DNA from 4 places in the Roseovarius sp. M141 genome. Region 3 is predicted to be linked to each of the others. Evidence: riboswitches for the same ligand, from Rfam matches in the RefSeq annotation. Region 3 holds a riboswitch; each other region holds the start of a gene.
The links. Region 3 has a riboswitch for cobalamin ahead of FGD77_RS11805 (aromatic ring-hydroxylating dioxygenase subunit alpha). Riboswitches for the same ligand answer to the same signal wherever they lie in the genome.

Region 1 (8,119 bases), 730 kb from region 3:
GCGCTCGTCCTCGGACAGAAACGCGCCCAGCTCCACCTCGCGGCCTGCGCCGCGCAGGGTGATGTAATGCGCCACCGGCCCACCCGATGGATAGATCTGCGCCTGCGCCCAATAGCAGTTGCAATCCCAGGTCTTCACATCGCCCTGCGGGCTCGTCCGTGTCAGATGCACTTCGCAATCGTCTATGATCAGCGCCTCGTGCAGTCTGCCTGCGCGATAGCTGTGCTCCAGCGCCCACCATAAAAGGACAACGGTCCCTGCCAGAAATGGCAAAAGCCCCCACAGCACGGCCGTGCCGAGCAGCGCAAACAGCGGGATCGAGATCATCACCGACGTTGCCAGCATGAACCACGCAAAGCCGCGCCGCGGCAGTGACTGATGGGGCCACAAATCCAGCCGTTGAGCGCCCTGATCAGAGGCGGGAAGGGACCATTCGTAGGGCATGACAGTCAATCTAAGTTGGTTGGCGGTGATGAAAAGTGTCCCGGCGCGTCGCAGCGGTCAAGGAGTGCGGTTAGTCAACTGATGTCCGGCAGCATGAACACTCCATTCCGGCCCCCTGTCATCACGCATGACACCGGCATCTTTGCCCGCCAACTACAGTGCCAGCCCAAGAAATGCTATCTGGATATGTGGCGTCGCAAGGTACGGTAACTGTTGGTGCAGGCAGACAGCATACCGGATCAACGCCGCATCCTCGCGCCCGCGCCGCATGATGCCCCCCCGTAAACTTATACGACGGATGCGCGGAACCAGCGCCTTGTTTGCGTCGTTAGGCTGTAGCGAACGGGCACTATAGCTGCATACGCGAATGTTTGATTTGCATGTTGACCGCAGGGGGCGCCACCCTGCGGTCGCCCCGCAGTCCGCGCAATCAAGGAGATCCCAATGGGAATTATCTGGACCATCATCATCGGCTTTGTCGCCGGCATCATCGCAAAGTTTATCACTCCGGGAGGCAATGAACCCTCCGGTTTCATTTTGACCACCATTCTCGGCATTGTGGGGGCTTTCGTCGCGACTTGGTTGGGTCAGGCCGTGGGATGGTACAGTGCAGGTGAGGGCGCGGGATTTATCGGCGCCATTGTCGGCGCGGTGATCGTGCTGCTGGTCTGGGGTGCTTTCTTGCGCAGCCGCGACTCCTGACGAACCTGGAAAATTCACAACCCACAGAAAGGATTCATCATGGCACGAGGCGGCTTTCCCTCTATGACCGCGCTCCTTGGCCTTCTGGCCGTGGCGGGCTACCAGAACCGTGACAAGATATCGCAGATGCTCGCGAACCGTGGAGGTGGCGCTGGCGGCGAACGTCTCGCCGACGCGCCCGGCGGCGCGACAGAGCGCAGTCCGGAACCCCCATCGGGCCTTGAAGGTCTGCTGGGCAAATTCTTTGGCGACGCAGGCAGTGACGGCCTTCTCGGAGGTGCGCTGGCAGAACTGTCCGAACGCTTTGGACAGAGCGGCCAGTCCGAGACCGTGGAGTCCTGGATGGGTACGGGGCCGAACAGAAACGTTGCCCCCCGCGATCTTGAACAGGCGATCGGCTCCGACACTCTCGCAGAGCTGACCGAGCATACCGGTCTGTCACGCGAGGAATTGCTGGAACGTCTCTCTCGCGACCTGCCCGGCGCGGTGGATCAATACACGCCTCAGGGGCAACTGCCACGGCAGACCGGATAGCGCGCCAGCTGAACGCCCATGATCCCATGATGGTGCGACGACGTTCTGCCGGGCGACGACCTCATTGCTTAACCGCCAAAGCCCGTGCGCCCGCCACCGGCCTTGCCGAAACCACCGCGCGAAGTTGCGGCGGCCCGGTTCATCGGGGCCTTGCCGACGGTCGATGCCGGGCGGGTGAATTGCGACGTACTGAGTTTGGCAGCGCCCTTGTTACCGGAATATGCGCTGGAGCGCGCGGCATTCGTGAACCGCCCGTCCGCGGTTTTATACAGCGGCTGCCCAGCTGACATTCCCGAACGCCCACTCAGCATATTGCCGATCAGATACCCCGCCAGAAGGGGCATGAAGATGCTGCCCGAGCCGCCCGGCGTTGCGGCCTGTTCGGTGCTACAGGCGCCGACGCCGTGCTGTTCTTCGCACACCTCGACGCTGTCGTAACGGGGGGCCGCTTCGACATGCAGCGTCTGGGCGTCGGCAAAGGCCGCCTCGCAATCCTGAACGGAAAACAGCCCGCCATTCGTTGCCTCGCTGGTGCAGCTTTGCAGATCCGGGAAGGCTGCGGCGTCCACCTGTTCTTCGCGGCACCCGGCCAGCGTGAAGGCGGCAGCGCCGAGGATCGTGATGGCGACACGGTTGGAGCGTTTGGTCATGACAATCTTACCTTTTGGATAGAGAGGGCGAAAAGCAGCGGGTGGGTTCATCCGGTAATATAGTGCGGCTTGAACCGCGATAGATCCTGCGTGATGCGCGAGCGGTCTTCGCGAATACCGATCCCGGCGCAAGCCTCGCCCACGATCCATGCCCCAATTACCGGACGAAAGCCATCAAACTGGGGCAGGGGGGAATAGGCCTGAATGATCCGGGGATGCTGGGCGTATTCGGTGTTCTGGGCTTGCTCCACGATCTCGCCTGATTTGACGATCGTAACCGAGGCGCCTTCGCGCGACAGGATCGGTTTGGACACATGGCCCGCCACAAGCTGCGCCCCGGCGCGGTCAAAAGCATCGGCTACATTTGCGCAGGCCGTACCCTGACCTGCGATGGCGTCGCCGATGTCCTGCTCGAAAAACGCAGGAAGCAGATTGGGGTGGCCTTCGAACATTTGCCAAAGCACCGGCAAAAGCCCCTTGTTGGACAAAAGCGCCTTCCATGCCGGTTCCAGAAACAGGCAGCGCGATCCGGCGATGTGATCGGCATACTCATCGCGCAAGAGGTCTTCCCAAGGGTAGAGCTTGAACAGCACCCCCATGACGCGATCTTCGTCATCCAGAAACTGGCCGTCCTCGCTGAGCGCGATCTTGTCCAGATCACAGTAATGTGCCCCAAGCCCTGCCTCGCGCGCGGCCCAGCCCATCGCCTCGACTGTGCCGTAATCTTCGGGATTGCCGCCGACGGCGGTGAAATGCAGATCGCTTCCGGGTTCAAACACCGCGCCGAACCGCGCGACAAGCGCCTCGTGAATGCCGTTGAATTGATCCGATCCCTCGGGCAGCACGCCAGCGGCGAGCTGATCCTCCAGCCATTGCCACTGAAACGCGGCGCTTTCATACAGCGAGGTTGGGGTATCGGCGTTATATTCCAGCAGCTTGGCCGGGCCTTTGCCGTCATAGGCAAAATCAAAACGGCCATAGATTTCAGGATCGCCGCGCCGCCAGCTTTCGGCGATCAGGTCGCGATGTTTTTCGGGAATGGCAAGGCGGTCCATGAGCGCCTCGTCAGCGACGATATTGGCCACCGCCTCGCGGGACATCGCATGAAGCTCGGTTGCGGGATCCTCAAGATCGGTCTCGATCTGATCCAGAGAAAAGGCATAGGCCGAGGTTTCGTCCCAGTAGGGTTCGCCGTGCATATCGGCAAAGGTAAAGCCGACTTCGCGGGCATGGTCGCGCCAATGCGGTCTTTCGGGCAGCGTGATTTTCTGCATTCGGCTCTTCCTTGTCAGATCTTGGATCCCGTTTAGATGGTTTTCAGCGTGGCAGCCAGACTTGGTATTCTTGCGCAGGGGATATCGTGCGTGCGCGCATCCGCACTGCCACCGCGCGGCGCCTTCGGCCAGATTTCGCCGGTCGCCAGATGGGCCAGCGCGTTCGGCTAGGTCGGGGGGCTTCAGCTTGACAGGCTGTCGGGATTCGGCGAAAGCTGCGGGTGTGTTGGTGCCTGCCTCGGCAGGTGAAAAGGGAATGTGCAATCGCGATGCGTCGCGGTCAAGCGCAGCCGCCCCCGCGACCGTGAGCGGAAAGGCCGATCAGCGCCACTGGCATATGCCGGGAAGGCAGATCGACCGCAGGGCCACCAGCCCTGAATCCGCAAGCCGGGAGACCTGCCAGACACATGACGACGAAACCGGACGGGGTGCTTCCGGTGTCGGGGCGACTCCGGCATCTGGAGTGTCCTCGCCACCCTTGCCCGCGTCCCATGACATATGGGGCCGAGATCCATGAAAGATCAGGCAGAAACGCCGCCAAATCCTACAGAATTGCTGGTTTGCGTCAAATGTCGGCGTGGCCGCGAGCTTCCGTCCGATGATCGTTGGCCGGGGCAGGCGCTGTTTGACGCGCTGGGCGCTATGGTGCTGCCCGAGGGCGTGCGCGTGACGCCGGTCGATTGTTTGCAGAACTGCAATCACGGTTGCACCGTTGCGCTGCGCGGCGGGGCGCGTTGGGCCTATGTTTTCGCAAATGTCGATGAGGTGGCGGACCCGGCCATGATCCTTGACGGCGCCGCCCGCTATCACGCCACCGCCGACGGTTTGATCCCGTGGCGCGAACGCCCCGAACATTTCAAGCGCAACTGCGTCGCCCGACTTCCCCCACTGGAGACCTCGAATGTCTGATCTTGCAAAACTGCCCGTCACCGTCATCACCGGCTTTCTCGGCTCGGGCAAGACCACGCTGGTGCGCCAGTTGATGCAGAATTCGGGCGGCAGACGCCTGGCCGTGATCGTCAACGAATTCGGGGATGTCGGCGTCGACGGCGACATTCTGAAATCCTGCGCGATCCCCGATTGCCCTGCCGAGAACATCATGGAACTGGCGAATGGCTGCATCTGCTGCACCGTTGCCGATGATTTCATCCCCACGATCGAGGCGCTGATGGCGCTGGATCCGCGCCCCGATCATATCCTGATCGAAACCTCGGGGCTGGCCCTGCCCAAACCGCTGCTCAAGGCGTTTGATTGGCCCGAAATCCGTTCCAAGATCACCGTCGACGGCGTGATCGCGCTGGCCGATGCCGAGGCGGTCGCTGCGGGCCGTTTCGCGCCGAACGTGGCGGCCGTGGACGCGCAGCGCGCAGCTGACGACAGCATCGACCACGAAACGCCCCTGTCGGAGGTGTTCGAGGATCAGATTTCCTGCGCCGATATCATCCTTCTGACCAAGCCCGACCTTGCCGGCCCAGAGGGCGTGGCCCGCGCCAAGGCGATCATCGCCGCCGAAGCGCCGCGCCCGATCCCCGTGATCGAAGTGGCCGAGGGCATGATAGATCCGCGTGTCATTCTGGGGCTGGAGGCCGCCGCCGAGGACGATATAGACGCGCGCCCGTCGCATCACGACGGCGCCGACGATCACGAGCATGACGATTTCGAAAGCATCGTCGTGGACATCCCCGAAGTCACCGACCCCACCGATCTGGTCCGCGCCATCGAGGGGCTGGCCAACGATCACAACATCCTGCGGATCAAGGGCTATGCCGCCGTCACAGGCAAGCCGATGCGCCTGTTGGTGCAGGCTGTCGGCGCGCGGGTGCGTCACCAGTTCGACCGCCCGTGGGCACCGGGCGAGGCGCGCGCCGGGCGGCTGGTGGTCATTGCCGAGCATGACAATATCGACGCAGGCGTGATCCACGCCGCACTGGGCACCGCGCGCGCCCAAGCAGCCGAGTAACGCCATGCATGTTGTTTTCCGCGAAAGCCACGGGCTGGAAGAGACCGAGACACCCACCGATCTGGGGCAGGACGCCGCAGATCTGGTGGTGCTGTCGCTGTCGGATTCCGACCTTGGTGCTTTTGCGGAGGGCTGGCATCGCGGCGGCGGTCCCGAGGGGCGGCTGCCCACGCTCCGGCTGGCCAATATCGTGGCGCTCAAGCATCCCTTGTCGGTCGATACCTATGTCGAGCAAACGCTGAGCGGGGCAAAGGGCATTCTGATCCGCCTGATCGGCGGCGTGCCTTATTGGCCCTACGGTCTGCAACAGATCCGCGCCCTGGCGCAGCAAAAAGGTATCGCGCTGGCTGTGCTGCCCGCCGATGGGCGGCCTGATGCGCGGCTGGACGCGTTGTCGACCTTGCCGAAATCCACGCTGCGGCGGCTGGCACATTTGTGCGATACTGGCGGCGCCATAGCGGCGCAGGCGGCGCTGGCGCAGATGTCGCTGGCGGCGGGGCTTTATGCTGGTCCGGTACGCGGCGCGAAATCGCTGCCGCAGGTGGGGGCGTGGATGCCCGAGCAGGGCGCGTGCTGCCCGGTTTTCGCACTGGGGTCTGCGCCCGCTTTGACAGACGCGCCGCGCATCCTGATCGTCTTTTATCGCTCCTATCTGGTTGCCGCCGACCTTGCGCCGATCACGGCGCTGTTCGCCGCCTTTCGGGCGCGCGGCTTTGATGTGATCGCGCTCTTTGCGCCGTCGCTGAAGGCATCCGAGGCGGCGGGCTGGTTGCGCCGTCAGGTGGCGCATCTGGCCCCTGCGGCCATCGTCAACGCCACCGCCTTTTCCGGCAAGGGCGAGGGCGGCACGTCCCCGCTCGATGCCGCAGATGTGCCGGTATTCCAGATCGCGCTGGCCACCTCCACGCGCAAGGCGTGGGCGGAGGCCGAAAGGGGCCTGTCGCCTGCGGACCTTGCCATGCATGTGGTCCTGCCCGAGGTGGACGGGCGCATCATGGGCGGCGTCGCCAGCTTCAAGGATCCGGGCAAGCGCGACGCACATCTGCAATATTCCCGCTTTGCCCACTGCGCCGAGGCGGGACGGATCGAGGCGATTGCCGACCGCGTTCAGGGCTGGACGCGGCTGGCGGCGACACCGGCAACGCAGCGGCGGGTTGCGCTGGTGCTGTCCACCTATCCCGGCAAGGATTGGAACATGGGCCACGCCGTCGGTCTGGACGCGCCGCAATCGGCCGAGGCAATCCTGAGCGATCTGCGCGGCGCCGGGTACGACATCGGGGCAGGGGGCGCGCCCTTGCAGGAGGCGCTGCTGGCGCGCAGCACGGTCTGGCCGCTGGACGACTACAAGGCGGCGTTGGCCAAGCTACCCGAAGAGTTGCGCAAAACGCTGGCCGAGGTGTGGGGCGAACCCGAGGATGACCCCGACGCTCATGACGGCGCATTCCACTTCGCCGCCGCCCCGCGCGGCAAATCATGGATCGCGCTCCAGCCCGAGCGTGACACGCCCAAGGGCCGCGAGGACAGCTATCACGATCTGGTCCGCACACCGCGCCATGCCTACGTGGCCTTTTACCTGTGGCTGCAATGCCATGCTGACGCGTTGGTCCATATCGGTGCGCATGGCACGCTGGAATGGCTGCCGGGCAAGTCGGTGGCGCTGTCCGGCACATGCTGGCCCGAGGTTCTGACCGGCGCGCTGCCCGTCATTTACCCCTTCATCGTCAACGACCCCGGCGAGGCCGCGCAGGCCAAGCGGCGCATTGGCGCGGTCACGCTGGGGCATATCCCGCCGCCCTTGCGCAGCAGCGGCACGCCTGAGCGGCTGGCGCGGCTTGAGGCATTGCTGGACGAGTTTTCCAACGCTGACGGCCTTGACCCGCGTCGCCGCGACCGCCTTCAGGGTGATATCCGCGCTGAGGCGCAGGCGCAGGGGCTGGAGGAGGATCTGGGCCTTGACCGCGCCGGATGCAGCGCCGAGGCGATCACGCGAATCGACCGTTTCGTCTGCGACATCAAGGAAAGCCAGTTTGGCGAAGGTCTGCATATCTGGGGCCGCGCGCCGCGCGGCGCGGCGCCCTTTGCCACCGCGCAGTCGGTGGCGGCCGAGCGGCAGGCGCTGCTGGACGCGCTGGCGGGGCGCCGGATCGTACCCGGCCCCTCCGGGTCGCCCTATCGCGGACGGCGCGATGTGCTGCCGACGGGGCGCAACCTGTTCACCACTGATCCGCGCGCGGTGCCGACACGCGCCGCCTATGCGCAGGGCGTGCGGCTGGCCGATGAGCTGATCCGACGCCATTTGCAGGACGAGGGCGACTGGCCGCGCGGCCTGATCGTCGATCTGTGGGGCTCGGCCACGATGCGCACGGCGGGCGAGGAATTTGCCATGGCGCTGCATCTGCTGGGCGTGCGCCCCGTCTGGGATGCCGGCTCCGAGCGTGTTTCGGGCATCGAGGTGCTGCCGCTGGCCGAAATGGACTGCCCGCGCATCGATGTCACCCTGCGCGTCTCGGGTCTGTTCCGCGACGTGTTTCCGACGCTGTCGGCACTGTTTGCCC
Region 2 (6,317 bases), on a different contig from region 3:
CATCACATGACGCGTAGATTCGCGCCGCTAGCAAGCGAAGCATGTCGGCCGGGGTGGCGGGGTGGCGCAGGGTGGCAGTGATGTGACGACGGCGTGCCACCCGGAGATGTCTCTAAGGCTCGATGGCGCAAAAGCCGACATTCGCTGCGTCTGCGAATTTTGGCTTTATCGTATTGGGAAGCAGACGTTTGGCGGTACTTGACCCTCTTAACTACAGCGAACAGCACCCTTGAGCTCAAAAGTCCAGGTGCCGCGAAATTAAGTAAAGACCGCGATAAATTGTCTCGATCCCCAACTACCATCAAGGGTTTGAGCGGACTGTTTGAGGAAAGAGTCTTGAGATATCTTGAGGTGCTCGAAAGATGCTGTGTAGAAGTTCGGCGGCGCACCAGCAAAATCGACCAATATCGAGAGGTTGTGTGTCGCGTCGTGATTTCCACTAGGGCTTGCAGGCATCACACAATGCTGTAGCATTGACTTTATAGGCATCCCCGATTAGAACAATAAGAGAACATTTACAGCGTGGCTATTCAAAGAGTTCGAGACCCCGTCCATAATCTTATTGAGTTTGATACTCGTGATGAGCTTGAGCGCGTCGTATGGAAGCTGCTTCAGAGCAGACCGTTTCAACGGCTGCGTAGAGTAAAAGCAGTTGGGCTTCTCCGAACTTGTGTATCCAGGCGCAACGCATACGCGGTTTGCTCACAGCATCGGCGTGTTTCATACGGCTAGAGAACTTATGGAGATCGTCAGGAAGAAGACAGATGATCAGGGGGTCACGTGAGAAAATCGCCTTGGCTGCTGCCATAGTGCATGATGTGGGTCATGGCCCATTCAGCCACGCTTTTGAAACCGTTGGAAAGCGTCTGAAGTTGAAGCTGGCCGATCATGAAGTTATGAGCGATGAGCTTATTCGAAATGGCGAAATTGCTGAAATTCTGAATGCAGATATCATGGATGGTTTCGCATCAAGTGTTGCTAACATGATTAAGAAAGAAGGTAAGATCACGCTTCACAACTCAGTTGTTTCCAGTCAATTTGACGCAGACCGTCTTGATTACATGCAGCGTGATCGGATGATGACAGGAAGTGAACATGCTGCCATTGATCTGACTTGGTTGTTGGCCAATCTCGACATTGGTGAAGTGACAACTGGCGTTGACGATATGGCTGTTGGTTCAGTACCGACCTTCGTAATCGGCCCGAAGGCGATACAAGCGGCTGAATCTTATGTTCTGGGGTTATTCCAACTTTACCCGACAATCTATTTTCATAAGACCACACGAGGTGCTGAGAAGTTATTCGCGGAAGTTCTGGTTCGACTCGTCGAGTTGGTTGGAGATGACGCTGTGGGGAAAACTGGATTACCTTCGAACCATCCACTGATCAAGTTTGCCAAGGAACCTGAGAGCCTCGAAACAGCCTTGGCTTTAGACGACACGGCTGTTTGGGGCGCACTTCAGCTTTTACTTGAAGCAGATGATCCAATCCTCTCGGAGTTTTCAGATCGTCTCCTGAACCGGAAACTTTTCAAATGCTATGACATTCGGGCGGAAATTACCCACAGATGTGACCCCCCACAATTCGATGGACCTGCAAAATATAGAGAAAATTGAAAAATGTTGCGCCTCGGCGGTGGTGAAGCTACAAGAATGGGAAAAGAAGCAAGAGGCAGTCGTTCCCCGTATCATCACAGATGAGGCCGAACGAAAGCCCTACAAGGCAGGTGGTGGTAGCAATGGCTATACTGAGCAGATCAACGTGCGTACCGATGGTGGCGAGTTGATCGACATCAGGCAACGGTCCGAGATAGTGAAATCTTTGAGTGTTTATAGGCTGACTCGCGCATACTATGATGAATCAGACGCTGAAGCCTTACAGGTAATAAAAGATATTGTTGAAGGGGAGATCAACTGATGTCCGATATTAGGATAGAAGAAGTTACAAATCTCATTCGAGATGCAGGTGGTCGGATCGTAGGTCGGACGCGGTTACAGAAGATTGCGTACCTGCTTACTGCGACGGGTCTCGATGATAGCTTTCGTTTTGCATACAAGCACTACGGCCCTTTCAGTGAAGAGTTGGCTTCATCTGCAAAGTTTGGTGCATTGTTTGGAAACCTCAATGAGCGCCAAGATCAAACGGCATGGGGTGGGACGTATTCCACGTATACTATTGATAATGTTCAAGAACTTGAACAAGGCAACCCACGCCATAGCCTTGCAACCCTTGCCGCTGCTGCCGACTCGATCGAGTTGGAGCTGGCCGCTACTGCGGTCTTTTTGGCCCACGATGGTTACGATGATCCCTGGAATGAAACGGCTCAACGTAAGCCTGAAAAGGCAACAGCCGTGCGCTTAGCTAATGCCAAGGCTCTCTTGGCCAGCCTGTCACAGATAGATGTTCCTACACCGATTCCGCAAACACTGTTGGCGTGATCACACAATCGTCCGAACCGCAGTTCGCGATCGTTAGTAACGGACTCTCGTCACTAACGATCGCTTGATTGCATTGGTCGGATATTTTTTCTGTTTCAAAGCCCTTCATCCGCCTCCTTTCAAAGAAACAGACTTACCCCAGTCGGGAATTTTTCAGTGGGGAGGGGGGAGGTCAATCGTTTATATGCAGCAATGGTGACCGTGATGAATGGCAGCTCAGGGCCGTTCGCGATCATGATCCAGTGAGATAAGGGATCGGCCACCTCAACGCCACCTCAACCCGCATACACCGTTTTGGCGCGGTCGGTGACGGTGAAACCCGGTCAATGTCGGGTGTCGTCGGAGTAGAAAATGCGCGGAATCAAAGGCTTGGCGCGTAAGTCACTGAAATATCTAAGTTATTGGAATCGCAGATATTTCGGCTCATAACCTGAAGGTCGTAGGTTCAAATCCTACTCCCGCAACCAAATAACAGCGCTAAATCAAAAGCTTAAAGCCCGACCTAATCAGTCGGGCTTTTGCTTGTCCGGTTTACATCAACGCCACATCAACACCGGACCAGAAAAACCGCACCAGCGTGCATAAGCGGGCAGCGACAGGCCACCGCGTGCAAAAAAACGCGACTTGCGGTTTGCTGGAACCGATTACCGCCATATAACGCTTACCGATTTGCAACCGGCCCTGCGAAAAAAAACCGTGGCAGCATCGCGCCATGATCTCCTTCCGCCTCACTTCCGATAACCATCCCGACACGCGCGGTGCGTCACGCGGCTGGCCGGGTAGCGTTTCGGACTGGCTTGACCAGTGCTGGATGACCCGGTGACCCTGACGCGGTACTCTTCGGCCATGGCGTGCGATGATGCAGTGTGGCGTTATCAGATGCGTGGAATTTCCCGCGGCCGATTGAAAACGCAACCTTGTGAAACAAATCGGGCCTATCTCTAGGCGGTCCCGCCGCATATTACTTTACGGGGGTTATATCCGACCTGTCCGTCCAGATCATCCGCAAGCCCGTGCCTGGTCCCGCGTCACGGCGTAATCCGCCAGCCAGTCGATCATCATCGCGCCCTCAGGTGACGCTTCAATCTCGTCGGCCATCCCTGACTGTTCGGCTCGGCTGTACTCCATCAATGGCGGGCGGACGCTCTGGCGAACATCAGAACCACTGTGCAGGCGCCGAGCGAGAGCATCGCGGTCCCGAGGGCGGCAGCTGGCGGCGTCCACACACGTCCCGTCTGACTGTTGTTGACACTTATTCCGCCGCCCAGTCCCACGGCATGAGGTCGTCGCGGCGGGGCATCTTGTGATCTGCGACGCGGTCGAGCACTCAGTGAAGACAAACATCTGGGTCGACGCTGTTCATGCGCGCGGTTTCGATAAGCGTGTAGGCGATGGCTGCGACTTTACCGCCGTCCTTTTTGCCCCATGAAGAGATAATTCTTGCGACCGAAGGTTGGCAAGCGGCACGCCGCCTTCGGCCTGCCGTAGCATCGAGATGACCGCGCGGTCGTGTTTCTGCTCGTTTTCAATCAGTATCTCCTCATGCGTCTTGCCAAACAAGTTTTGCTAATGAAGCACCTTACTTCCGGGAAGATTGCACACCTTACCACCGGAAATTCCTTGTGAAACAGTCTGGCTTCGCGACACAGCGAAAATCGTATTGCCTATGCGAAACCAAACTGGTTATATGAGCAGGCTTGGTGTTCCGAAAAGCGCAGAAATGTGTGGAACCTAACAGGGGAATTCAGTAAGGGCAGCCGCCCGAAGCTGGAGCCGCCCCCGCGACTGTAAGCGGTGAGCTGTTGCCCCTCATGCCACTTGCCAAACCCGACGACGGGTGCGGTGGGGAAGGCGGGCAAACAGCCACGACCCGCGAGCCAGGAGACCTGCCAAGCACGATTGAAACGCGATGCCGTCGGGTGGACGGTAAGGAGAGCTACAATGACTACACTGACCCAAGTTCAGGGCCAATCCCATGGCAAGTTGCGCGCTGATATATTGCCCGCGCTTTTCGCGGCAGTTCTGGGACTGGCGATTATTACCCTGACAGGCCACGTTCAGGCCTCCGGCGTTGCATGACGCCGCCCACGATGTGCGTCACGCCACCGGCTTTCCCTGCCACTAACGGATGTTCTCTAAATTTTTGACCAGCGCGTTGTTCGCTGGTGCTGTAGCTGGCTTGATTGCCGGTCTGCTACAGTTGGCATTCGTGCAGCCTGTTTTTGCTGCATGCGGAGCTTTATGAGCGTGGAGAACTGTTGCATTTCGGGGCCGATCCGGTCACCGCGCATCCGGTGTTGCCGGGGTTTGATGCGGTTCGTGACGGGCTGAGCGTGATCTTCACGATGCTGACCTATACGGGCTATGGCTTGCTCCTGCTGGCGATGATGTCAGTGGCCGAGGGGCGCGGCGCGCAGATAGATGGGCGCATGGGGATGATCTGGGGCATTGCGGGCTTCGTCACATTCCACCCTGCCCCGGCCTTTACGCTTGCGCCCGAGGTTCCGGGCGTGGCGGCGGCAGAGGTGGGTGCGAGGCAGGTCTGGTGGTTTTGCCACGGTCGTGTCGGCGGGGGTGGCGCTGTGGCTGCTTGCGTTTGCGCGCAATTGGGCGCTTCGGGGTCTGGCCGTGGTCTTGCTGGCAGCACCTCATTTGATCGGCGCGCCAGAGCCGGACAGCTTTAGTGGCACAGTGCCACCAGAAATCGCTGCCCTCTTCGCGGCGCGGGCCGCGGGCGTCGGTTTGGCCGCGTGGGTGTTGCTGGGCGCCTTCGCCGGTTATTTTTGGCGGCGGGAGGAGGCGCACGACACAGCGAGAGTTGGCGCATGAACAGGGCGCTTGGTCTTTTTCATCATCGGACTGGTGTTCGGTGGCGGAATAGGCTTCACGCTTGCTGCGGGCAGTGGGGTCACTTTTGATGGGGCACGATCACGGTTATGCTGCTGTGCATGGCGGCATGACTAAGGGGGGGCCACAGCGGCAGCGCGCAGATATCGCGCACACCACTGCGCTTGAGGTGCCCCGCACTCCGTGCGCCACGAGGTTGCAATTGAGCTGACCCCGCGATCCAGATCGAGGGCTACAACCTTCAGGTTCATGCCGGAAACTTCACCTTCACGCCGGGCCGTCGGCCTGGTGGATGTGCCGGGCGAGGGGCATGCGCATGTTTATGTCAACGGTGAAAAGCTGGGCCGTCTTTATGGCGCATGGATGCATCTTCCACGTCTGCCACCAGGCGAGGTGATCGTTTTGGTCACGCTGAACAGCAACACCCACGGCCCGCTTGCCGTGGACGGGACGCTTTTTGCCGCCATCACGACGCTTTTTCGTTGAGGAGTGACCGTTGCGTCAGCGAATACCGGAAGCCCGCCATGCGCCTTTTGATCTCCAGAAAGGAGACCCGCCAATGACCGCTTCCTTGCATGTCTGCATGACTTGCCGCGCTGGCGAGGTGCCACAGGACGATGCGCCACGCCCCGGCGCATTGCTGCACGCAGCCTTGACCGAGCCAGGTGCGCCGGAAGGGTGCAGATCGTGCCGGTTGAATGCCTGTCGGCCTGTTCACAGGGGCGACTGTTGCACTGTCGTCGCCCGGAAAATGGACCTACATCTATGGACGGCTGAGCCGTGCCGACAGTGTCGAAATCCCTTGCAGGTGCCGCCGCTTATGCCGCCTCCGCCGATGGCCTTGTGCCGTGGCGTGAACGCCCCAGTGTTTTTCCGCAAGCAAAAAAGCCTTTGCCCGTATTCCCCCGATGGAGGCCCCCCAAATGACCGACCTTGCCAAAATCCCCGTGACCGTGATCACCGGCTTTCTCGGCTCGGGCAAAACTACGCTGATCCGCCACCTGATGACCCATTTCAAAGGGGCGTCAGCAT
Region 3 (8,119 bases):
GACGTTTCGGCCCATTTCGACGAGGCCACGAACTCCAATCGAAACACATGTTCGCGCCGACCATCTCAGCGCCGCACCCGATATTCAGCAGCGTCTGGGCGGCAAGATCGGCGTCGGCGATCAGATCCTGATCTGTGCTGGAATCGCTGGAAGCGGTTAACCAGCGGCTGGCCGAAATGGGCACGAACTTGCACCTGTCCGAGGTGAGGGGTCCGGTGATGGACCGTCTGAAACGTGCGCATTGTCTGGACGACCTGACGGGCCGCGTGTTCCTGTCACAACATGCGGCCGTGTGCCCGCTGACCAGCGCGCCCAAGCCACAAACCGACACCTGAAAGGAAGCACCAAATGCTGCCAATCACGCAAACAGATTTCACGCCATGGGCCTCGCTGGGGGGCGGTGTCCTGATCGGCCTGTCGGCTGTCATGGTCATGGCCCTCTTTGGCCGCATCGCCGGGATCGTCGGCATCACCGCAGGCGCCGCCGCCGGCGATGATCGCGGTTGGCGTATCGCCTTCATCGCTGGGTTGATCGCCGCGCCGCTACTGTGGCTGGTTGCCACCGGCGCGATGCCGCAGCAGACCGTCAGCGGCAACCTGCCCGGCATGGCCATCGCGGGCCTCTTGGTCGGCGCCGGTACTGCGCTGGGATCGGGCTGCACCTCAGGGCACGGCGTCTGCGGGCTTGCGCGCCTGTCGGGTCGCTCTCTGGCGGCTGTAATTACGTTCATGGCCTTTGCCGCAGGCACTGTTTTCGTCCTGCGCCATGCCATCGGGGGGGCAGTATGATCCGGCTGCTTTTCGGCTTCCTGTCGGGCCTCATCTTTGGCATCGGCCTTATCATCTCGGGCATGGCCGATCCGGCCAAGGTTCTGAATTTTCTTGACATCTTCGGCGTCTGGGATCCCAGTCTGGCGTTTGTGATGGGCGGTGCATCGCTGACCGCCTTTGTCGGGTTTCGACTGGCGTGGCGGCAGGAGCGCCCTCTATTACTGCCGAAATTCGACATCCCCACCGCCAGCGATATTGACGGCAAGCTGCTGACAGGCGCCGCCGTTTTCGGTATCGGTTGGGGCATTGGCGGCTTCTGCCCCGGCCCGGCCTGGACCGCGCTGACCATCGCGGCGCCCGGCACGCTGATCTTCGTGCCGATGATGCTGGTCGGGGTCGTATTGGGCCGCCGCCTGAAATCCACTTCGCTTGCAAAAAGGAGCGCATGATCCATGAGCAATGATGCAATCACCCGCCACTCGCCCTCGACCGGGCCGGACAGCCCTGACGTCTGGGGTATTTACGAGCCTGACACCGGATCGATCCAGTATATCTGCGCCTGCCCGACAACCAAACGCGCAGCGCTGATCGATGTGGTCTGGAATTTCGACCCCAAGAGCTTTGGCACCGACACGCGCAGCATGGATCAGGTACTCAAACTGGCCGAGGAAAACGGGCTGAGCATCGCCATGATCCTCGATACGCACCCCCATGCCGATCACCTGATGGCCTCGGCCCAGTTGAAAGAGCGGCTGGGCATACCCAATGCCATCGGCGCCAAGATCCGCGAGATTTCAGCCCTCTGGCGCGACATTTACAACACGCCAGAAGCTTTTGATCCGGAACGCGATTTTGACCACCTGTTCGAGGATGGGGACAGTTTCCGGATCGGCGATCTGGGCGTGCGCGTGATGCTTTCGCCGGGCCATACGCTGGGTTCGATCACCTATGTTTGCGGGGATGCCGCCTTTGTCCACGACACGCTGATGATGCCGGATGCCGGCACCAGCCGCGCCGATTTTCCCGGCGGATCGGCGGATGATCTGTGGCAATCGATCCAGGACATCCTCAGCCTGCCCGACGACACGCGCCTGTATGTCGGGCATGATTACGGCACCAAGGACCGCGACGTTCCGGCGTGGGAGGCGACCATCGCCGAGCATAAAGCGCAGAACAAGCATGTGAAATCCGGCACGGACAAGGATGATTTCATCAAGACGCGCCAAGACCGCGACGCGACGCTGGCCCTGCCCAACCGGATGCTGGCCGCGCTTCAGATCAACCTGCGCGGCGGTCGCTTGCCCGATGCCGAAGGGGATGGGCATTCCTATCTCAAGATACCGGTGGACAAGTTCTGAGACGCGCCGTCACGGCGCCCCTGCCGCGACCTGCCGTAGCGCCCGCTCCAGAGCTGCGCGCGATATCTCTCCGGTATGGGACTGCACCAATGCTCCGGTTCGATCAAAAATCAACGTCGCGGGCAGCCCCTTGGCGCCGAGCGTCTTCATCAGCGCCATCTGACGATCCAGTACGATGTGATCTGCCGCCAGCCCTTCGCTCGCAAGGAACCTGCCAATCTGCGCCGCGCCCTCGCCCTGATTGGCAAAGACGAATGTCGCCTCATCGCCCTTGGCCGCGACATCCAACATCATCGGCATCTCGCTCCGACAAGGCGGGCACCATGTCGCCCAAAGGTTCAGAACGACAGGCCCCTCGATATCCTCCAGCGTCACATCGGGGCCCCGCAGCGCGTCGAACGTGCCGCCGGGCAGGTCCGGGGCGGGGCCGATAAACGCGCTGTTCACCGCAAGAAACACAGCAGCAGCCGCAACCGCCCCCAGCGCAAGCGGCCAGAGTGCCGCGCGATGACGTAACCCCGCAAAGACGATCATCATGGCAGCGGCGATTGCCCCGTACCATGGCGCAAAACCGCCCTGCCACAGCTTGAGCGCGTCCCAAGGCTGCGCCGCGAAACTGGCCGAATTTACTAGGACGAAGCCTAACCGCGCGCCGATAATCCACGCAGCGAAAACGGCAAACGCCCAGCGCGACCCGCCGTGCCGCCGTGCCCTTGCTGCGGCGCCAAAGCCGCGGAAATCAGCGATCAAAAGGAAAGCCATAGCCGCCGTAACAAAGGCGAGGCGCGAGGCGTCCATGACCAGCGGCCCGAGGGCGACGCCGTTCATTGCAGCGCTCGCTTGGCTATGAGACTGGCAAGGGATATGGCTTTATGAACTGTCATGGCGCCCGGTTAGGATGGCGGCCTTAAGCAAACCTTAAGGCAGGCGCCCCACCTGCACCTTATGGAGCAATCATGCGGATCTTGATAGTCGAAGACGACGCGGTGCTGGCAGATGGGCTGGTGGTGGGGCTGCGCCTGAAGGGGTTCACGCCGGAACCCGTCCGCACGCTGGCCGATGCCCGCGCTGCGCTGGAAACGTCGGATTTCGCAGCGGTGGTGCTGGACCTCATGCTGCCTGACGGATCGGGGTTGGACCTGCTGAAGGCCCTGCGCGCCAATGGGATAGGGACACCCGTCCTGCTGCTGACCGCGCGCGACCAGACGCGCGACAGGGTGGACGGGCTGGATGCGGGCGCGGACGATTACCTTGGCAAGCCCTTCGATCTGGACGAGCTGTCGGCGCGGCTGCGCGCGATCCTGCGCCGCCGCGAGGGGCGCGCGGCACCGGTCATCCAGTGGAACGGTCTGGTGCTGGATCCGGCCGCGCAAAGCGGCGCATTCCACGGCACCGACATCCGGTTTTCGCGCCGCGAATTTGCAGTGCTGCACGCGCTGATCGAGCGGCCCGGCCACATCCTGTCGAAATCCCGGATCGAGGACCGGCTCTATGGCTGGCAGGAGGACGTCGAAAGCAACACGATCGAGGTGCACATTCACCATCTACGGGCCAAGCTGGGACGCGGCTATATCGAAACGGTGCGCGGCCTGGGTTACCGTCTGGCACCCGAGGGGGGACCGCGTGCATGTCCCTGAAAGTACGCCTGTTCCTTCTGCTCTCGGCGGCGACCGGGCTGGTTTGGTTGTCGGCAGTCCTGTGGATCGACCATTCGACGCGCGGCGAGGTCGAAAAGGTGCTGGACGCCCGCCTGCGCGAGGCGGCGACGATGGTGTCGTCGCTGATCTCGGACCGGCGGATTGACGTGACAGCAGGCTCCCCCGGCCCGCTCTCCCTGCCCACGCCGGATGGCACGCGCTATTCGCGGCAGCTGTCCTGCCAGATCTGGTCACTGGAGGGGGGGCTGCTGGGCCGGTCCGAAGGCGCCCCCAGCGCCCGCCTGACCAGTTCTACTCAGACAGGTTTTTCCCAAACAATGGTCGATGGCGAGCTGTGGCGCGTCTATGCCACCGTCAATCCCGAACTGGGCGTGCGCGTCATGGTTGGCGACGCGGTCGAGGTGCGCGACCGGCTGGTGCGCGATGTCATGACGGGTTTTGCCGTACCGGCTGCGGTGGTTCTGCCGCTGCTTGCCGCGCTGATCTGGCTCAGCGTCGGGCGCGGTCTGAAGCCTCTGGACCGGCTGGCGCAGGGCCTGCGGGCACGCAACCCTCAGGATCTCAGCCCCCTCCCCGTCGGCCCTGCGCCGCGCGAAATACGTCCCGTTCGCCGCGCGCTGAACCGCCTCTTTGCCGAAGTCGAAGCCGTGCGCGCGACCGAACGTGATTTCGTCGCCTTCGCCGCGCATGAGCTGAAAACGCCGATGGCGGGCCTGCGCATGCAGGCGCAGATCGCCCGAATCGCAGAAGATGAGGACACTCGCCGCCACGCCCTGCAAACCATCGAACATTCGGTGGACCGCACCGACCGTCTGGTGCGTCAATTGCTGGAACTGGCCGCGGTCGAACGTCATGCCGACACGTCGGCACCGGCCGATCTGAATGCGCTGATCACGGACGTGGTGCGCGATCTTGGCGCGATAGCAGCGCGGCACGGCGTACAGATCAACGTGACAGGCGACGGTGTGACAATTCGCACCGTTCCCTATCTGGTGCATGCGGCGCTGCGCAATGTGCTGGAGAACGCCATCGCCGCATCGCCCGAGGGCGGCACCGTGCGGATATGCTTAGAACGGTGCGCCGATGGCGTCTCGATCAGCGTCCAGGACCAAGGTCCGGGCATCGCACCCGCGCAACTGGGCCGAATCACCGAGCGCTTCTATCGCCCCCCCGGCGCACGGCAGGGCGGCAGCGGTTTGGGCCTTGCTATTGTGGCCAGCGCGGTCGAGCGGCTGGGCGGGCGGATGGACCTTCCGCCGCCTGCTGGGGCCGGCCAAACCGTGCGTTTGGTGCTTTCAACATAGCGGCCTCTACGTCATGCGCACCGATGTCTGTTTTCCAGCGCCGAAGGTCGCAATCCGGTGATCTTCGGGCATGCAAACGGCGTAGGGCTGTGCCTGCAAGGTGCCGTTCCGCGAGGGCCGGAGAATTGGGAAGCCGGTCAGACACCGGCGCTGCCCCCGCAACGGTAGGATCCGCGGCCGGGCGCGATAATGACCACCGGGCAATGCCCCGGCAATGGTATCGCGCTCCAGCCATTCGGCACGGATCAAGCCCGCAAACCAGCCTTGCAAGACGCTAAACCGCGGGTGGCGGTGCGGGCGCCTGTCTCGGGTCTGGCAGCTGTTTTGGCGCCCCCCGGTAAGGTGTCGGCCGCTTCCCGGACCAACAGCCGCCACGTGCGGCAGGAGAGACCGCCAGATGAGCCCTTCGATCGACACCCTTCTGGCGCGGCGCAGGCCGGGCCACGCGCTGGAGCAGCCCTTTTACACCGACCCCGGCATCTTTGCCGCTGACATGGACGCGCTGTTCTACCGCGAATGGCTGTTCGCCGTGCCCGCATGCGAGCTGCCCAAGCCGGGCGCCTACGTGACATTGCAGATCGGCGCCTATGGCGTGATCGTGGTCAAGGGCACCGATGGCGTCATCCGCGCCTTTCACAATTCCTGCCGGCATCGCGGGTCAATCATATGCAAGGCAGCCAAGGGCAGCGCGCCCAAGCTGGTCTGCCCCTACCACCAGTGGACCTACGAGCTGGACGGCCGCCTGCTGTGGGCGCGCGAAATGGGCAGTGATTTCGACCCGTCGCGCCATGGTCTGAAAACCGTGCATTGCCGCGATCTGGCCGGGCTGATCTATATCTGCCTTGCCGATGAGGCACCCGATTTCGACACCTTCGAAGACCTCGCCCGCCCCTATCTGGAAGTGCATGATCTGAGCGATGCCAAGGTCGCGTATGAGTCCAGCATTGTCGAGAACGGCAACTGGAAACTGGTGTGGGAAAATAACCGCGAATGTTATCACTGTGGTGGCAATCACCCGGGCCTCTGCCGGTCGTTCACCGACGATCCGACCGTAACGGGCATCACCGACGGCGAGGCTCCGCCGCATCTTCAGGCTCATTTCGACCGGCTGGAGGCGCAGGGATATCCGTCGCAATTCCGCATGGCCGAGGACATACAGTACCGGCTGGCGCGGATGCCGCTGTTGCCGGGGGCCAAGAGCTTTACCATGGACCTTCAGCCCGCCAGTAAGCGCATTCTGGGCCGGGTACAGGACGACACGGCTGGCACGCTGCTGAAATATCATTATCCCAGCACCTGGAATCACTTCCTGCCTGATCACACCGTGGTTTTTCGGGTCAACCCCCTGACAGAGACGACGACAGAGGTCACGACAAAATGGCTGGTTCACAAGGACGCGATCGAGGGCGTCGACTACGACGTGAAGCGCCTGACGGAAGTCTGGGTCGCCACCAATGACGAGGACCGCCGCGTGGTCGAGGACAATCAGCACGGCATCAATTCCCCCGCCTACGAGCCGGGGCCCTATTCGCCGATCCACGAAAGCGGCGTCATGGGTTTTGTCGATTGGTATTGCAACATGATGGCGCGCCGCAACGACCCCGCGACCATGGTAGCGGAGTAAACGAACGATGAAAGATCTCCCCCCCGAGTCCAGCAGTATCTGGCACCAAGACGAATCGCTGGAATGCGTGTCGGTCATCCCCGAGATGCCGAACACGGCGACATTCACATTTCGGGCGCCATCGGGCGCGCTGTTCGACTTTCGGCCCGGCCAGTTCCTGACGCTGGAACTGCCGGTGCCGGGCGGCGCGGTGCACCGGACCTATACGATCTCGTCCTCGCCGTCGCGGCCGCGGTCGATTTCGATCACAGTCAAGGCGCAGAAGGGTAGCATCGGCACCCGCTGGATGCTGGACCATCTGACGCCCGGCACGCGCCTGCGTGTCATGGGTCCTGCCGGGCTGTTCACCCATACGACTGTTGCGGCCGAGAAATATCTGTTCATCTCGGCCGGGTCAGGCATTACGCCGTTGATGTCGATGACGACATGGATGTTCGATCTGGGCACCGAGCCGGACATCGTATTCGTCAGCTGCGCGCGTCGCCCCTCCGAGATCATCTTTCGCCAGCGGCTGGAGCATATGGCCAGCCGCGTGCCCGGCCTCGACTTGCACTGGGTCGTCGAAGCGCCCGACCGCTACGCCCCCTGGACGGGGTATCGCGGTCAGATCAACCAGTTGATGCTGGGCCTGATGGCGCCCGATTACCTGGAACGCGAAGTGTTCTGCTGCGGGCCTGATCCGTTCATGCAGGCCGTGCGTGAGGCGCTTCAGGGTCTGGGTTTCGACATGGACCACTACCATCAGGAGAACTTTCAGGCGCCTGTTGCGGTGCCCGCAGACGCGCCCCCCATCGACGATGTCGTACCGGACGAGGATATCCGGGCCGAAGTCACCTTTGCCCTGTCCGGCGTGACCGCCAAGGTGGCCGAGACCGATACGATCCTGGCCGCCGCCAAGGCAAACGGGCTGAACATCCCCTCGGGATGCACGTTTGGCGTCTGTGGTACCTGCAAGGTCCGCAAGACATCGGGCGACGTGCATATGGTACATAACGGCGGTATTTCCGACGAAGACATCACCGACGGATACATCCTCGCCTGCTGCTCCAATCCGATTGGCCCCGTCACGGTCGAGGTGTAACGCAGCGCAACCTACGAGCGTTGCACGCGTTTCACCTTAACCGAGTGCCCCGGGTCTAGGGCGAAACGCTTTAGCCCAGCGCGTCACAGATTGCCTCCAGCCCGTCGGTCAACGCCGCCGGGCCGGGCTGGAGGATCAGCGGCGACTTGATTTCATGAATGCGCCCGTTCCGCACCGCCGGAATCGTGTCCCAGCCGGGGCGCGCAGCGATCTTTTCGGGACGCACCTTCTTGCCACACCATGAGGCCAGGATAATATCGGGCCGCGCGTCGATCACCTGCCGGGAGGTCAGGATCCGGTCCTTTGCGGCCTTTTGCGCGGAT
Region 4 (8,119 bases), 950 kb from region 3:
AGCGTCAGCTGATGGTGCTGGAAAATCAGGGTGGCACGCAGCTGTTCGGCGAGCCTGCACTGGATCTGGCGGATCTCATGCATATCGGCGCGGATGGGCGCGGGCGGATCAACATTCTGGCGGCAGACAAGCTGATGGGATCGCCGCGCCTTTATGCGACCTTCCTGTTGTGGTTGTTGTCCGAACTGTTCGAGACGCTTCCCGAAATTGGCGATCCCGACAAGCCCAAGCTGGTGTTCTTCTTTGACGAGGCGCATCTGCTGTTCGACGACGCCCCCAAGGCGCTGGTCGACAAGGTCGAGCAGGTCGCGCGCCTGATCCGCTCCAAAGGGGTTGGCGTCTATTTCATCACCCAGAACCCCGATGACGTGCCCGAGGATATTCTGGGCCAGTTGGGCAACCGGGTACAGCACGCGCTGCGTGCCTTCACCGCGCGCGATCAAAAGGCGCTGAGCCGCGCAGCAGAGACCTACCGCCCGAATGACCGGTTCAGCACCATCGATGCCATTCGCGATGTCGGCGTTGGCGAGGCCGTGACATCCATGCTGGAGGACAAGGGCGTGCCCGGCATCGTCGAACGCACGCTGATCCGCCCGCCATCGTCGAAACTGGGGCCGATCGATGAGACCGCGCGCCGCGCCGCGATGCAGGCCTCGCCGGTGGTGGGGAAATACGAGACGCTGATCGATCGCGAATCCGCCTATGAGATACTCAAGGCCCGCGCCGAATCTGCCGCCCACGACGCGGCCGAGGCCGAAGAGGCCGCGCAGGAGCAATCGTCCGCCCAGCGGGACTTCAATGCCGGGCGCCGCTACACTGGTGCCCGCGTCGGCCGCTCGACCGCGCAGCCGCGCCGGGGAGGCATCGGCAACGAGCTGGGCAAAGCCGTCGGCAATGCGGTCCTGCGCGAGCTAAAGGGCACGACCGGACGGCGCATTGTGCGTGGTATCCTTGGTGGGCTGTTCAAGGGCCGCTGAAGGCCGCGTTGACGGGGGCGGCTGCCCATCAGGCTACTGGCGTATTCCACGGCAGGCGTCTAATCTGTTGCCAAGTGGGAAAAATTCAGGAGTTCGCCGTCATGGTAAGCCGCAAACCAACAGTCAGCAAACCAAAGCCCAAGGGCACAAAACCCGCCCGCGCCAGCGCAGTGCCGCCCCAGACGTCGGCCACCCGTCGCCCACTAGCGGACGCAGCCCCGGCGACGCCCAAATCGGGCCGCGCGCAACAGTTTGAAGTTGCGGATGACGGCACCGTCCCCCTTAAAAAGCAGGAATTGATCGCCACGGTTGTCGAGCGGTCGGATGTGCCCAAGAAATATGCCAAACCCGTTGTCGAGGCGATGCTGGCCGTCCTGGGCGAAGCGCTGGGCGAGGGGCGCGATTTGAACCTGCAACCCATGGGCAAGATCAAGCGCAAGCGCATGAAGGACACCGGCAAGGCGCGCGTGATCGTCGCCAATATCCGCCAGCCGAATGCGCCCGGGGCAGGCGATGACGCGCTCGTCCGTCCGGCAGCGGCGGTGCATCCGCAAGGGGGCAAGGATCAGGCGAAGAAGCGCGGAAAAGAAGCGGTTGCAGACGACGCCGAGTGACGCTAAAAACCGGCGAAAGGGTGATTAGCTCAGTGGTAGAGCGCTTCGTTCACATCGAAGATGTCAGGGGTTCAAGTCCCTTATCACCCACCATTTTCCATTCGTTTCAGGTGCTTGAAGTATGAGTGTATCGCTGCGCCATGACTGGCCGGATCTGTGGTTCCTGCGGCATGGGCAAACCGAATGGAATGCGGCCGGCCGCATTCAGGGGCGGCTGGATTCTCCGCTGACAGCCATGGGTAGGCTGCAAGCGCAGATGCAGGCAGGTCTGGTTGGCGACGCGCTCGGCGAAGTAGCGGCAGGGCGTGGTGGCATCTACGTCTCGCCACTGGGCCGGGCCCGTCAGACGGCGGCGATCGCGCTGGCAGGGCATCCCGTCATCATTGACCCGCGTCTGGCCGAGATCGGCGCAGGCGCGTGGGAGGGTCGGCAGAAGGCCGACCTGCCGCAGCGCGACAATGATCTGCTGACCTATACATCCGCCCCGCAGGGCGAAACGCTGGAACAATTGATCGCCCGCGTTCAGGGCTTTGCCGACAGCCTTGCCGGGCCTGGCATCGTGGTTGCCCATGGCCTGTGGGGGCAGGTGCTGCGCGGCTTGACCAAAGGGCTGGAGCCGGGCGACATGGGCGCGCAGGATAACGGGCAGGGCTGTATCTATCATCTTAGCCAAGGGCGCGAGACGCGGCTGGATGCGCCTGACTAGAGGTAAGCGGCGTTTGTTCTACGGATCAAGGGGGTCACGGCACGCAATGCCGATACAGACCGCACTTTGCCGGGCGCAGATGTCAAACCACCCTTGCCAGACGCAGCGCTTGACGCTAGAGGGGTCGCGCGGGTGATTAGCTCAGTTGGTAGAGCGTTTCGTTTACACCGAAAATGTCGGGGGTTCGAGCCCCTCATCACCCACCATCCCCGACTCGCCCTGCCACGCCGCGCCGGTCGGTGTCGGCTTTGCATCAAAGGCGCCCTCAAACGATGAGTTCCGGCGCCCGGTTTTCCCCTTCCCCGCAGCATTGCACTAGGTTACACCCGCGCTACTTCGGTCCCGGCTGTCATACGTCTGGATAATAGGGAACTACGATGCGGCGCCCCGGCGCCAATGTCGTGACTGCCCCCGCAACTGTAGGCGGTAAGCGAAGCCGGACACATGTCACTGCCGCACGAAGCGGCGGGAAGGCCCGGCCAAGCGTTGACCCGCAAGTCAGGAGACCTGCCGAAGTGCTCACCCTGTCCGGACGCGGGGCGCGTCGTGGACAACGGAGTCTTCCGGTGTGGTGGCATTTCGCCGCCTGCGGAGGGGCCGTCGTGTCATTCCGCATGCAACTCTTACGACCTGCATCGCCGTATTCCGGCGGCCCGGAGACATATATGAAACGCTCTTTTCTCACTTCCACCGTCCTGACCGCCACGGGCCTGAGCTTTACCGGCGCGCTGATCGCCGCCGCCGCCGCAGCGCAACAGACCTATGATCTGGGCACCATCGTGCTATCGTCCAGCCTCACCCCCGTAGAACTGGGCCGCACCGGCGCCACTGTTGAGGTGCTTGAGGGGGATCAGGTAGGCAAGAATGACATCTCGGTCATCAACCGGCTGGACCGTTTGCCGGGTGTCAGTTCCACCTCGGACGGTGGGCTTGGTGCCAGGGGCGGCATCCAGATCCGCGGACTGCCCGCGCGCTATGTGGGCGTTCGGATCAACGGCATCGACGTGGCTGATCCGGCGAGCACCCAGAATCAGTTCAATTTCGGCGGGTACACCTCGTCAGGCGTTCAGCGTATCGAGGTGCTGAAGGGGTCGCAATCGGCGCTCTACGGCTCCGAGGCGATAGCCGGTGTTGTGAATATCTTGACATATGTACCCGAAGATCTTGGGTTTTCCGGCCAGGCCAATGTCGAGGCGGGTACGTATAATACCTATTCCGGCGCGCTCAGCGTGGGCTATAGATCAGAGCGCGGGTTTGTCGCGCTTAGCTATGGTCGGGTCAAAACTGATGGGTTTTCTTCTCAGAGCTTCAACACCGAAGATGACGGGTTCGAGCAGACAACCATAGATCTGACCGCCGAATATAACGTGACCGCCGCGTTCACCATTGGTGCTGCCCTGCATTACCGTGACAGCACGCTGGATATCGACCGCAGCAGATTTTCCGATGATGCGACCGGCATCAACTATTTCACCGAAAAGGGCGCGCGGTTTTTTGCGACGCTTGAAACCGGCGCAATCACCCACACGCTAAGCTATAGCTATTTCGAGGTCGACCGCGACGATCCGGGCGGATTTACCACCACTTTCACGGGCGAGCGTCAGAATGTGTCCTACTTGGGCAGTGCCGAACTGAGCGCGCGCGCGATTTTGAACTTTGGCGCCGAGTATACGGAGGAAAAATTCACCTCGGGCGCGTCGCGTGGGTCCGAGGATGACACTGCCGTCAATGGCGAGCTGCTGTTCAGCCCGGCGGACAACATCGATATATCTGCCGCCCTGCGACATGACGACGATTCAAGCTTTGGCGGCCAGACGACCGGTAGGCTTGCGGCAGTCTGGCGCCCGATCGAGGATCTGGCATTCCGCGCCGTCTATGGCACCGGCTATCGCGCGCCGTCGCTGTACGAGAGGTTCGGACCATACGGTGTCGCCTCGCTCCAGCCTGAGGAGAGCAGCAGCTATGAGTTGGGCGTCGAGAAAACCTTTGGCGCGGTCGGTTACGTCAAGGCGACATTGTTTTACACCGACATTGATGATCTGATCGACTACGATCCGAACTCCACCGCTTGCGGCAACATGTTCCCCGGCTGTTACAGTCAGGTGCCGGGCACGACGACGTCCAAGGGCATCGAGCTGTCGGGTGAATATGCCCTGACGTCCGGCCTGACCCTGTTTGGCGCCTATACATACACTGACGCCAAGAACGACGGCGCGCGCCTGGAGCGCACGCCCAAGCATGACGTCACGCTGGGTCTGTCGAACGATTTCACCGATCGGTTCTCCGGCTATGTGGACCTGCGCCATGTCGCCGATGTGGTGCCTAGCGCATTCGCCCCTGCGGGTCACAAGGTCGGCGACTACACTTTGGTCGGCGCCGGAGTCTCCTATGACGTCACGGACGACGCCGCGCTGTACCTGCGTGTCGAGAACCTCTTTGACGAGGATTACGAGACGGCGGGCGGCTACAACCAACCGGGTCGCGCGGCCTACGTTGGGCTTCGTGCGAGCTTCTGATCGTATAAGCCGGATCGCTGCGCGCGCCGTATTGGCGGGCGCGGCGGTGCTGTTTTCGGTGCCGCTGTCGGCGGCGCCGCAGCGGGTCGTGTCGATCAACCTGTGCACCGACCAGTTGGCAATGCTGCTGGCCGCCCCCGGCCAATTGATATCGGTCAGCCGCATTGCGCTGGATCCGCGCGTTTCGTCCATGGCTGCCGAGGCTGCGCAGTATCCCATCAACGCCAGCCGCGCCGAAGAGGTGCACGGCATGCGGCCCGATCTGGTCGTGGCGGGCGAATACACCAGCCGCGATACGGTGGCGCTGCTGCGACGGTTGGAAATCGACGTGGTACAGTTCGGCATTGTCCGTTCGCTGGACGAGGTGCGCGCGCGTATCCGGCAGATGGGCGCGGCGCTGGGCCGCGAGGCGGCGGCGCGCGCGATGATCGCGCAGTTCGACGCCGATCTTGCACATCTGCGGGCGGATCTGGACGGTGGGCTTGCACCCGGCCCGGACGCGCCGCGCGCTGCGATGTATTCGGCCAACGGATACACGTCTGGCGACAAAACCCTGTCGGGTGAGATTCTAGCCGCTGCCGGGCTGCGGAACGCGCCGGGCGAAGAGGGCTATGGCTATGGCAAGCTGCCTCTGGAAATGCTGGCGATGCTTCAGCCCGACCTTGTCATCACCGCGCGGCGCTATCCGCGCGGCTCGCGGGCAGAGGAGATCATGGACCACCCCGTCGTCGAAATGCTAAGCGGGCAGGCCGCCCGCGCTGTGATGAGCGATCAGGACTGGGTCTGTGGCACCCCCTTCGTACTGCGCGCGATTGCCGACATGGCCGCCGCCCGCCGCAAGGCAGTGGCTGATTTGAAAACCGGCGTGGAGGCAGACAAATGAACCGTGTGATGATCGCCCTTGCACTGCTGGCCGCGGCACTGTTCTCCGCATCGCTGCTGGTCGGCCCTGCGGGCCTGCCGGTGGGTGATAGTCTGGTCGCGCTCTGGCAGGGGGGCGACGGGCCTGTGGCGATGGTCATGCGCCAGATTCGCCTGCCGCGCGCCATCCTTGCGCTGATGATCGGCGCCAGCCTTGGGCTTGCCGGGGCGGCGATGCAGGGCTATCTGCGCAATCCGCTGGCCGAGCCGGGGCTGATCGGGGTGTCGGGCTCTTCCGCGCTTGGGGCGGTGCTGGCGATCCATACAGGCGCGGCGGCGATGTGGTCGCTGGGCCTGCCTCTGGCGGCGCTTGGCGGGGCACTGGCCGGTGTCGCGCTGGTCATGGGGTTGGCCGGGCCACGTGGTGGATCGCTGACGCTGATCCTGGCGGGGATCGCGATTTCGGCGCTGGCCGGCGCGCTGACGTCGCTCGTGCTGAACCTGTCGCCGAATCCCTTTGCCGCAAATGAGATCGTGTTCTGGATGATGGGGTCGCTGGCGGATCGTTCGATGACGCATGTCTGGCTGGCGGCGCCGCTGATGGCGGTAGGCTGGGTGTTGATCGGCACGTTGGGCAGGGGCCTTGACGCGCTGACGCTGGGCGAGGATGCGGCGGGCGCCATGGGGGTAAACCTGCCCCGGATGCGAATCGTTCTGGTGCTGGGCACGGCTTGCGTCGTTGGGGCGTCCACGGCGGTTGCCGGGGCCATCGGCTTTGTCGGGCTGGTGGTGCCGCATATCCTGCGGCCCTTTGTTGGCGCGCGGCCCTCGCGTCTGCTGTGGGCGTCGGCGCTGGGGGGCGCGGTGATGCTGCTGGTTGCCGACATCGCCGTGCGGATCATCCTGCCGACGCAGGATTTGAAACTGGGCGTGCTGACTGCACTGGTCGGCGCGCCGGTCTTCCTGCACCTGATCTACAAGACGCGGAGGGACGGGATATGAGCCTGCTGTCGCTGTCGGAGTTGGGCGTCATATTGCGCGGGCGCCCGGTGATTTCGGGCGTTACGCTGGACATTGCGCCCGGTGAATTTGTTGGCCTGATCGGTCCCAATGGTGCGGGCAAGACGACACTGATGCGAGCGGCGCTCGGCCTGATCCCGGCGGCGGGGCACAGCGCGCTTGGCGCGCTGCCGCCCGCGCAGCGCGCCAAACTGGCCGCATGGATGCCGCAATCGCGCGAGATCGCGTGGCCCGTGACCGTCGAGACACTAGTCATGCTGGGCCGGGTGCCTCACCTGGGCGCAGGCCAGCGCACGACACCGGCTGATCGCGCCGCCGTCGAATCTGCCATCGCGCAGATGGGGCTGGGGCCGCTGCGCCATCGCGCCGCGACCCGCCTGTCGGGCGGCGAGGCGGCGCGCGCCCTGATCGCGCGCGCATTGGCGCAGGAAACCCCACTGCTGATGGCGGACGAGCCGACCGCCGGGCTTGACCCCGCGCACCAGATTTCCACGATGGAAACATTCGCCGCGCTTGCCGCGCAGGGCAAATCCTGTCTTGTGTCCCTGCACGATCTGGGGCTTGCAGTGCGCCATTGCACGCGTCTGATCCTGCTGGGAAAGCGCGGCGGGCAGGGCTGCGTGGTGGCCGACGGCCCGCCCGCCGACGTGCTGACGCCTGAGCGGTTAGAGGAGGTGTTCGGTATCACCGCAGCCTATCTGCACACTGCCGACGGTCCCCTGTTTCAGCCGCTCCGGATTACGCGATGAGCGCGCTTGTTCTGGATGCGCCTTGGCTGGAGTTTGATCTGGGGGGGCAGATGCGGGTGCTCAGCTGGGCAGTCAATCGCCCCGGTCTGGTGACAGCGCGCCGCATCCTGTGGCGCGAGGTGCGCAATGCGGACCTGCCGCGGGATCTGGACGTGTTGGAGTGGCTGCATGGCCAGCTTACCGCGCGCGGCGCGCTGGACGCGGTGACCTTCCTGACCTCCCGCGACATCCGCTATCACCATATGGCCGAGGCCGAGGTTGGCACCGTGCGCGCCACTGCTATCGCGACTGTGGGTCTGTCGAACGCCGAGCGGATCGGCCAGCGCATGGATCGCGGCGGGCGCGATTGGGGTACGATAAACGTTGCCTTGCAGCTGGACGCCGGGCCGGGCGTGGGCCCGACCGATGCGGCCCTGATCGAGACGCTCAGCATCGCCGCCTCCGCGCGCACGGCTGCGGTGATGGAGGCCGGGCTGGACCTGCCCTCGGGCCGCGCCACCGGAACCGGGACCGACTGTATCGCCGTTGCGGCGCGCGCCGGGGGCATCGCCTATGCGGGCATGCACACCGAACTGGGCGAAGCCGCGGGCAGGGCGGTGCATGACGCCGTCACGGCCGGCGCGCGTGCGTGGATGCAGCAAACGCGCCCGAATCTGGGTATCGACGTTGCCCCGGC

Region 1: linked by a shared signal. The riboswitch ahead of FGD77_RS08370 (DUF1636 domain-containing protein) and the one ahead of FGD77_RS11805 (aromatic ring-hydroxylating dioxygenase subunit alpha) in region 3 are both predicted to bind cobalamin.
Region 2: linked by a shared signal. The riboswitch ahead of FGD77_RS22035 (CbtB domain-containing protein) and the one ahead of FGD77_RS11805 (aromatic ring-hydroxylating dioxygenase subunit alpha) in region 3 are both predicted to bind cobalamin.
Region 4: linked by a shared signal. The riboswitch ahead of FGD77_RS16370 (TonB-dependent siderophore receptor) and the one ahead of FGD77_RS11805 (aromatic ring-hydroxylating dioxygenase subunit alpha) in region 3 are both predicted to bind cobalamin.

The regions. Positions count from the first base shown of each region.
Region 1 covers NZ_VCNH01000008.1:868,559-876,677, forward strand. Annotated here, with positions in the region: gene FGD77_RS08345 (DUF2244 domain-containing protein) at 1-444, opposite strand, end outside; gene FGD77_RS08350 (GlsB/YeaQ/YmgE family stress response membrane protein) at 889-1,146, shown strand; gene FGD77_RS08355 (YidB family protein) at 1,186-1,680, shown strand; gene FGD77_RS08360 (DUF1190 domain-containing protein) at 1,749-2,330, opposite strand; gene FGD77_RS08365 (glutathionylspermidine synthase family protein) at 2,378-3,604, opposite strand; cobalamin riboswitch at 3,815-4,023, shown strand; gene FGD77_RS08370 (DUF1636 domain-containing protein) at 4,118-4,513, shown strand; gene cobW (cobalamin biosynthesis protein CobW) at 4,506-5,564, shown strand; gene cobN (cobaltochelatase subunit CobN) at 5,569-8,119, shown strand, end outside.
Region 2 covers NZ_VCNH01000009.1:645-6,961, reverse strand. Annotated here, with positions in the region: gene FGD77_RS22055 (HD domain-containing protein) at 765-1,616, shown strand; gene FGD77_RS22050 (hypothetical protein) at 1,588-1,917, shown strand; gene FGD77_RS22045 (hypothetical protein) at 1,917-2,438, shown strand; partial or broken gene FGD77_RS22040 (transposase domain-containing protein) at 3,691-3,886, opposite strand; cobalamin riboswitch at 4,120-4,347, shown strand; partial or broken gene FGD77_RS22035 (CbtB domain-containing protein) at 4,380-4,563, shown strand; gene FGD77_RS22030 (CbtA family protein) at 4,661-5,122, shown strand; gene FGD77_RS22025 (CbtA family protein) at 5,013-5,267, shown strand; gene FGD77_RS22565 (hypothetical protein) at 5,535-5,771, shown strand; partial or broken gene FGD77_RS22010 (GTP-binding protein) at 6,209-6,317, shown strand, end outside.
Region 3 covers NZ_VCNH01000008.1:1,593,829-1,601,947, reverse strand. Annotated here, with positions in the region: partial or broken gene FGD77_RS11845 (MBL fold metallo-hydrolase) at 1-133, shown strand, start outside; partial or broken gene FGD77_RS11840 (sodium-independent anion transporter) at 132-335, shown strand; gene FGD77_RS11835 (YeeE/YedE family protein) at 349-789, shown strand; gene FGD77_RS11830 (DUF6691 family protein) at 789-1,220, shown strand; gene FGD77_RS11825 (MBL fold metallo-hydrolase) at 1,224-2,129, shown strand; gene FGD77_RS11820 (TlpA disulfide reductase family protein) at 2,139-2,957, opposite strand; gene FGD77_RS11815 (response regulator) at 3,086-3,766, shown strand; gene FGD77_RS11810 (ATP-binding protein) at 3,757-5,091, shown strand; cobalamin riboswitch at 5,173-5,373, shown strand; gene FGD77_RS11805 (aromatic ring-hydroxylating dioxygenase subunit alpha) at 5,489-6,715, shown strand; gene FGD77_RS11800 (hybrid-cluster NAD(P)-dependent oxidoreductase) at 6,723-7,796, shown strand; gene FGD77_RS11795 (cobalamin-binding protein) at 7,867-8,119, opposite strand, start outside.
Region 4 covers NZ_VCNH01000008.1:2,542,143-2,550,261, reverse strand. Annotated here, with positions in the region: gene FGD77_RS16395 (helicase HerA-like domain-containing protein) at 1-977, shown strand, start outside; gene FGD77_RS16390 (HU family DNA-binding protein) at 1,079-1,591, shown strand; tRNA gene FGD77_RS16385 (tRNA-Val) at 1,610-1,684, shown strand; gene FGD77_RS16380 (histidine phosphatase family protein) at 1,713-2,297, shown strand; tRNA gene FGD77_RS16375 (tRNA-Val) at 2,428-2,503, shown strand; cobalamin riboswitch at 2,618-2,827, shown strand; gene FGD77_RS16370 (TonB-dependent siderophore receptor) at 2,963-4,813, shown strand; gene FGD77_RS16365 (ABC transporter substrate-binding protein) at 4,800-5,696, shown strand; gene FGD77_RS16360 (iron ABC transporter permease) at 5,693-6,676, shown strand; gene FGD77_RS16355 (ABC transporter ATP-binding protein) at 6,673-7,443, shown strand; gene FGD77_RS16350 (adenosylcobinamide amidohydrolase) at 7,440-8,119, shown strand, end outside.